2 linked regions of the Breoghania sp. L-A4 genome follow. The protein of the gene in region 1 interacts with the protein of each later gene in a pairwise test. Links are inferred from orthologs where the notes say so. Each region holds a gene or a part of one and is shown on either strand. Other genes may lie near its edges. The genes, in order: rho and hfq.

Evidence for each region.
Region 2: the proteins of rho (region 1) and hfq interact in binary tests that used the Escherichia coli proteins (3 or more experiments, as listed by UniProt). The link is inferred for Breoghania sp. L-A4 from one-to-one orthologs.

The regions. Positions count from the first base shown.
Region 1 is NZ_CP031841.1:102,177-105,427, reverse strand. What follows is about bases 24-2,953. They hold rho (transcription termination factor Rho), read left to right. Parts: upstream 24-820; coding sequence 821-2,086; downstream 2,087-2,953. Other genes in these bases: D1F64_RS00485 (GNAT family N-acetyltransferase), read left to right, coding at 2,303-2,821; hemE (uroporphyrinogen decarboxylase), read left to right, coding at 24-112. Also shown: more of hemE, read left to right, coding at 1-23; D1F64_RS00480 (thioredoxin domain-containing protein), read right to left, coding at 2,984-3,251. UniProt on the Escherichia coli protein: Facilitates transcription termination by a mechanism that involves Rho binding to the nascent RNA, activation of Rho's RNA-dependent ATPase activity, and release of the mRNA from the DNA template.
Region 2 is NZ_CP031841.1:2,632,177-2,635,448, forward strand. Bases 119-3,069 are described here. They hold hfq (RNA chaperone Hfq), read left to right. Parts: upstream 119-1,440; coding sequence 1,441-1,698; downstream 1,699-3,069. Other genes in these bases: D1F64_RS12060 (potassium transporter TrkG), read left to right, coding at 119-943. Outside these bases: more of D1F64_RS12060, read left to right, coding at 1-118; mazG (nucleoside triphosphate pyrophosphohydrolase), read right to left, coding at 3,148-3,272. UniProt on the Escherichia coli protein: RNA chaperone that binds small regulatory RNA (sRNAs) and mRNAs to facilitate mRNA translational regulation in response to envelope stress, environmental stress and changes in metabolite concentrations.

The sequences.
Region 1 (3,251 bases):
GCTCGGCGACGGGCCGCTGGTGTTCAACCTGGGACACGGAATCGTGCCGCAGACGTCGGTCGAACATGTGGAGCAGATGATCGCGCGGGTGCGGGCGGCGAAACCGCGTTGATCGCCTCTGCTGCCTCAGCGGAATCGCGAAGGATAGCGTGATGGACGATCTCTATCTCTGGCTGAAGGCGCTGCACATCATGGCGGTTATCTCCTGGATGGCCGCAATGTTCTACCTGCCGCGACTGATGGTCTATCACGCGGATTGCGTGCTTGGTTCGGCGCAATCGGAAACCTTCAAGGTGATGGAACGACGGCTCTTGAAGGCGATCATGACGCCGGCGATGATCGCCAGCTGGGTGTTCGGGCTGAGCGTGGCCTATGGCTACGGCTATTTCGGCGACGGCTGGCTTCACGCCAAACTGGCGTTCGTTCTGGGCTGAGCGGCCTGCACGGAGTGCTGGCCGGCCACGTCAAAAAGTTCGCCCGCGACGAGAACAAGCATTCGGGACGCTATTTCCGAATCATCAACGAAGTCCCGACCCTGGCGATGGTGGCGATCGTGCTGCTTGTGGTGCTGAAACCGTTTTAGATGTGAAGCAATTGAAATTGCTGCATTTAAAACTGCGATTTGACCGTGGAACACCTCTTGTCGCGGCGGAAGAAACTGTCTATGTTCCCGCCTACCCCACTTCTTGCAGACGGGCGCCCGGCGTTGATTAATGTGAGGCGTCGCACCGGTTAGACGATCGGTCCAAGATCTGTATATCCCCCACTTATTTCTCCTCTTCTGACGCCCTTCGGTGGCGAACACGCAAAGACCCAATCCATGCGGGAAATGAAACTCCAAGATCTGAAATCCAAATCTCCGACCGAATTGCTCTCCTTCGCCGAGGAACTGGACGTCGAAAACGCCAGCACCATGCGCAAGCAGGAGCTGATGTTCGCGATCCTGAAGCAGCTGGCTCTCCAGGACGTGGACATTATCGGTGAGGGGGTCGTCGAGATTTTGCAGGACGGCTTCGGCTTCCTGCGCTCTCCGGACGCCAACTATCTGCCTGGACCCGATGATATTTACGTGTCTCCTTCCCAGATCCGGCGGTTTTCGCTGCGAACGGGCGACACGGTCGAAGGCGAGATCCGTTCGCCCAAGGAAGGCGAACGCTATTTCGCGCTGCTCAAGGTCAACATGATCAATTTCGAAGATCCCGAGCAGATGCGTCACAAGATCCATTTCGACAATCTGACACCGCTGTATCCCGATGAACGCTTCCGCCTGGAAGTCGACGATCCGACGATCAAGGATCTGTCCGCCCGGGTGATCGATCTGACCACGCCGCTCGGCAAGGGCCAGCGCGGACTGATCACCGCGCCGCCGCGCACCGGCAAGACCGTGTTTCTCCAGAACATCGCCAAGGCGATCACCACCAATCACCCCGAGTGCTACCTGATCGTGCTGCTCATCGATGAGCGGCCGGAAGAAGTCACCGACATGCAGCGCACGGTGAAGGGCGAGGTCGTGTCCTCAACCTTTGACGAGCCGGCGGTGCGGCATGTGCAGGTGGCTGAAATGGTTATTGAGAAGGCCAAACGTCTGGTGGAGCACGGCCGCGACGTGGTCATTTTGCTCGATTCCATCACTCGTCTTGGCCGTGCCTACAATACCGTGGTGCCGTCTTCGGGCAAGGTGCTGACCGGTGGTGTGGACGCCAATGCGCTGCAGCGGCCGAAGCGCTTCTTCGGTGCCGCGCGTAACATCGAGGAAGGCGGCTCGCTGACGATCATCGCGACCGCGCTGATCGATACCGGCTCGCGCATGGACGAAGTGATCTTTGAAGAGTTCAAAGGCACGGGCAACTCGGAAATCATTCTCGACCGCAAGGTTGCCGACAAGCGCATCTTCCCGTCGATCGATATCCAGCGCTCCGGCACCCGTAAGGAAGAGCTTCTGGTTTCGCCCGATCAGCTCAAGAAGATGTATGTGCTGCGCCGGATCCTCAACCCGATGGGGACCGTGGACGCGATCGAATTCCTGCTCGGCAAGCTGCGCCAGACGAAGAGCAATGAGGAATTCTTCGACAGCATGAACACCTGACGGTCGCGCTTGCGGGATGGATTCGGATCCGTTCCGCGGCCCTGTCGACATCCGACGCGAAATCGTCGGATTCACATGAAACATTCAAGCGCCGGGCGGTTCTCGTCCGGCGCTTTTTTGTCGGTTCCTCCCGACCGACGGCAATCCAGGTGATTCGTTATGATCCCCATTATGGAGACTAGCCGTCTGATCTTGCGTCCGTGGCGAAGCAGCGATGTGTTCGCGCTCGCGGCCATGAACGCGGACGCGCATGTGATGGAATTTTTTCCATCCCTTCTGACGCCACAGGAAAGCCGTGAACTGCTCGAGCGCGCCGCCCGCCGCATGCAAATCGATGGATTCTGTTTCGCTCCCATCGAGCTCAAACAGTCCGGAGAGTTTCTCGGTTTCGCGGGGCTGCACCGTCCGGCCTTCAAGCCGGCGCTGGCCTTCGAACCTTGCGTTGAAATCGGCTGGCGACTGGTCCGCTCCGCATGGGGACGGGGTTTTGCGAGCGAAGCCGGATCCGCATGGCTTCGATTCGGCTTCGAAACCTTGGGATTGCTCGAAATCGTGTCCTTCACGAGTGCCGACAACCACCGTTCGCGCGCGGTGATGCAGCGGCTGGGGATGCGCCACGACGCTGATTCCGATTTCGATCATCCCGCGATTGCCGACGATCACACCTTGAAGCGGCACGTGCTGTACCGGCTCAGCGCGGCGGACTGGCGGCAAGGGTTTCTGGCGCGGGCCTGACGTGTGGCGTGAGGATGCTTGGTCGTTGTGGGTATTTCGGGGTCCCGGGTCTGCGGCGCACCGCTTGCACGCTGCACCGCGCCCGGGATGACAATGAGGGTGTGGGACGTACCAGCGCTCAGGAACGCTTAGTCTGACCCCACGTGCACAAGCCCGGGTCCATCACCCGAGCAGAGGCCTCAGACTGGTGGCGTCGGTTACCGGCAGGGAGCAGCTCTCGCCGCGGCAGACATAGACGGTGGTCCTTCCCACGTCCGCCTGCTTGCCCTTCGCGGGATGCCTGTCGGGGAGGTGTGTCGTGTCCGTCACCCGCTGCAGCACGAGATTGCGCGCCGGCGCCGTGTTCAGGATCTCCTCGAGGGCCGCATCCGGCTTTCCCGCCACCACGATCACCCGCACCGGATCGAGCCGGAAGTCGAAGGCGTTAAGC
Region 2 (3,272 bases), 2.5 Mb from region 1 along the record:
CGCCGTGCGGGACATCGCCGGACTATATCTGCTCACGACGGTCGCTTGCATGATCTGTCTGCTGCTCTCCGGCATCCCGCCAATCGACGCGCTCTGTCTGGCGCTGGCCACCGTATCCACGGGCGGCTTCGTGCCAATCGACGGCAATATTTCCGATTACGGCAACCCGTTCGCGGAGATTGCGATGATCATCTTCATGCTGCTCGGCGCCAGCAGTATCCTTTGGCAGCGCATGCTGCTGACCAACCGGCGCCAGTTGCTGGCCCGGCACAGGGAGAGCTACTCGGTGATGGCTCTCGCCGGGATTGTGGGGCTGATGTATGCGCTGACGCTGTTCCGCGCCGCCGGGTCCGTCGATGTCCTGAGCCCTTTGACCGCGTTGCGCGAAGGGTTGTTCACGGCCGCGTCACTCGTCTCGACGACCGGCTTCGAGGTGCGCCATGGCGGCTTTGCGGTGCTGCCGCTGACCCTGGTGATGTTCATCGCCCTGGTGGGCGGGGGGACGTTTTCGACCGCGGGCGGTCTCAAACATTACCGCCTCGGCGGCATGCTGGTCCAAGCCTACCGAGAGCTCGGGCGGCTGGTCTATCCGCACGGTATCCGCTCGGCGCAATTCGGCAGCCAAGTCTATGACATCCAGCTCATGAAGGCGATCTGGAGCTTCTTTTCCGCGTCCATCGTCGTCGTGGCGTTTGGCTCGCTGGCCCTTGCGCTTGAGGACATCGACTACGAGGGCGCCCTGGTGGCCTCGATTGCGGCGTTCTCGAACATCGGCCCGCTTTATCCCAACGGCTGGCTTGCCGTGGGAGCCGAGGCCTGGCCGGCCTACGCGGCGCTCAACGGTCCGTCCAAGATGATCCTTTGCACGATCATGATTCTCGGCCGGATCGAAGTTCTCGCCCTGTTTGCAGCGGCCAACCACACGTACTGGCTGCGCCGCTGATGCGTCGATGCACAGGGGCAAACCTCTCGCACAGAACGAAAATCTCACAATTTGACATAAGGCTAGGAAGAGCGGTGCAACCTTGGTCAGGTTTGTTGACAACACCGAATTGGTGCCTGAAGGTGGATTGACGAACGCTTGGATCGTCAGCTTCCAGAGATTGCGCGGCGGCCGTTCCGGCGCTTGTTACTGTCGCAGGGCACGAATTGGGCGCGATATAGTCTGGAATCACAGTGCCTTTGCTCCGAAAATCCTGCACCGGCTGGGACGGCACTACGACGCTCGTTCCATTCGCAATGCGAAAAAATTCCTCTATAACGAATTGTGAATCTTCAGGACGCTTTCGGCACGTATTGAGTAGAGGCAGCACCGGGACCGACGTTCCTCGACAACGGAGTTTCCCTGTGAAATCAATGCGTTTGACGGCGGTGTCCGGTGATCGATAAAATGCGGTAGAACGCAGCGGCGGCGTTCGCTGATACAGGACAAAAAGAAACATGGCTGACCGAGCTCAGAATCTTCAAGATACTTTTCTCAATCATGTACGTAAGAGCAAGACTCCGCTGACGATATTTCTGGTCAACGGTGTTAAGCTGCAGGGCGTTGTGACCTGGTTCGATAACTTTTGCGTCTTGTTGCGCCGCGATGGTCACTCGCAGTTGGTCTACAAGCACGCGATTTCCACCGTTATGCCGAATCAGCCGGTTCAACTCTTTGATCCCGCTGATGAAGAGGCTGAAAAGGCGGTCAGCTAATTGAAACCCATAGACCGGGGGACGACCGGGACGAACGCGAAGACCTGGGGCATGAGCCGGAGCGCCAGGACGATGGCTCGTATCTGACAGCCACCGAACGGACGCGTACGCTCGTGATCGTGCCCGTGCTGCCACGCCGCGATCTTCAGAAATCCAGACGGATCGCCAAGGGGGAGGGCACGGACGGCAGTCTTCCCGCGACCGCCGCCGTTCCCATCCGAACCGCCGAAGCCAGACGCGAGGAAGCGATCGGCCTTGCGCTGGCGATCGATCTTGACATTCGTCACGCCGGCATCGTGCGTATCTCGACGGTCCGTCCGGCGACCTTGTTCGGCACAGGCAAGGTGAAGGAACTCGAAGGCCTCATCGCGGCCGAGGGTGTTGACCTTGTGGTGGTGGATCATGCGCTGACGCCGATCCAGCAGCGCAATCTCGAGAAGGCATGGAACGCCAAGGTCGTTGACCGTACCGGGCTTATCCTGGAAATTTTTGGCGAGCGCGCCCGCACCCGTGAGGGACGGCTGCAGGTGGAGCTTGCGCATCTCAATTGGCAGAAGAGCCGGCTGGTGCGCAGCTGGACGCACCTTGAGCGCCAGCGCGGCGGCCTTGGATTTGTCGGCGGCCCGGTGAAACCCAGATCGAGGCGGATCGCCGCCTCATTCAGGAACGCATCAGCAAGCTGGAGCGCGAGCTCGAGCAGGTGCGCCGCACCCGCAATCTGCACCGCTCGGCACGCAAGAAGGTTCCGCAACCGGTGGTGGCGCTCGTCGGCTACACCAATGCAGGAAAATCAAGTCTGTTCAATCGCTTGACGGAATCCACGGTCTTCGCCAAGGATCTTCTGTTCGCCACGCTGGACCCGACCCTGCGCCGGATTACCTTGCCGCACGGCGTGGAAATCATCCTGTCTGATACCGTCGGCTTCATCTCCGATCTGCCGACACATCTGGTCGCGGCGTTCCGGGCAACCCTTGAAGAGGTGCTTGAGGCCGATCTGGTGCTGCATGTACGCGACATCGCGCATGAGGACACCGCCGCCCAGGCCGCCGACGTGGAACATACGCTGCAGCTTCTGGGGCTTGGCGTTTCAGAAAAGACCCGAATCGTCGAAGTGTGGAACAAGATCGACCTCCTCGAGCCGGAACACCGGGCGAGCCTGCTGGCGAGGAACGCCGACGGGAAGGGCCCGTTGCGCTCTCCGCCGTGACAGGCGAGGGCGTCGATGATCTTCTCGCCCGCATCGAGACCATCATGACGCGGGAGCGCGAAATCGTCTCGCTCACGCTGTCGTCCAGTGATGGCGCTTCGCTTGCCTGGATCTATCGCAGCGCGGAAGTGCTCGACCGCGAGGAAGCGGATGGCGGAGACATCATGCTGACTGTCCGGGTGCCCGACAAGATTTCCGAGGTATTCCGGGCGCGCTTCAAGGGTCAGATGGTCGCGTGAGGGTCATGTGTCCGAGGTGCTGACGGCCGCGGGGGCATCGCCGCCGCGTTCGATGCGCTTTGCCTCCTGCCACAAGGCTTCCATGTCGTCGAGGCTCATGGCCTCCAGGCCGCGGTCGTCGGCGCGTG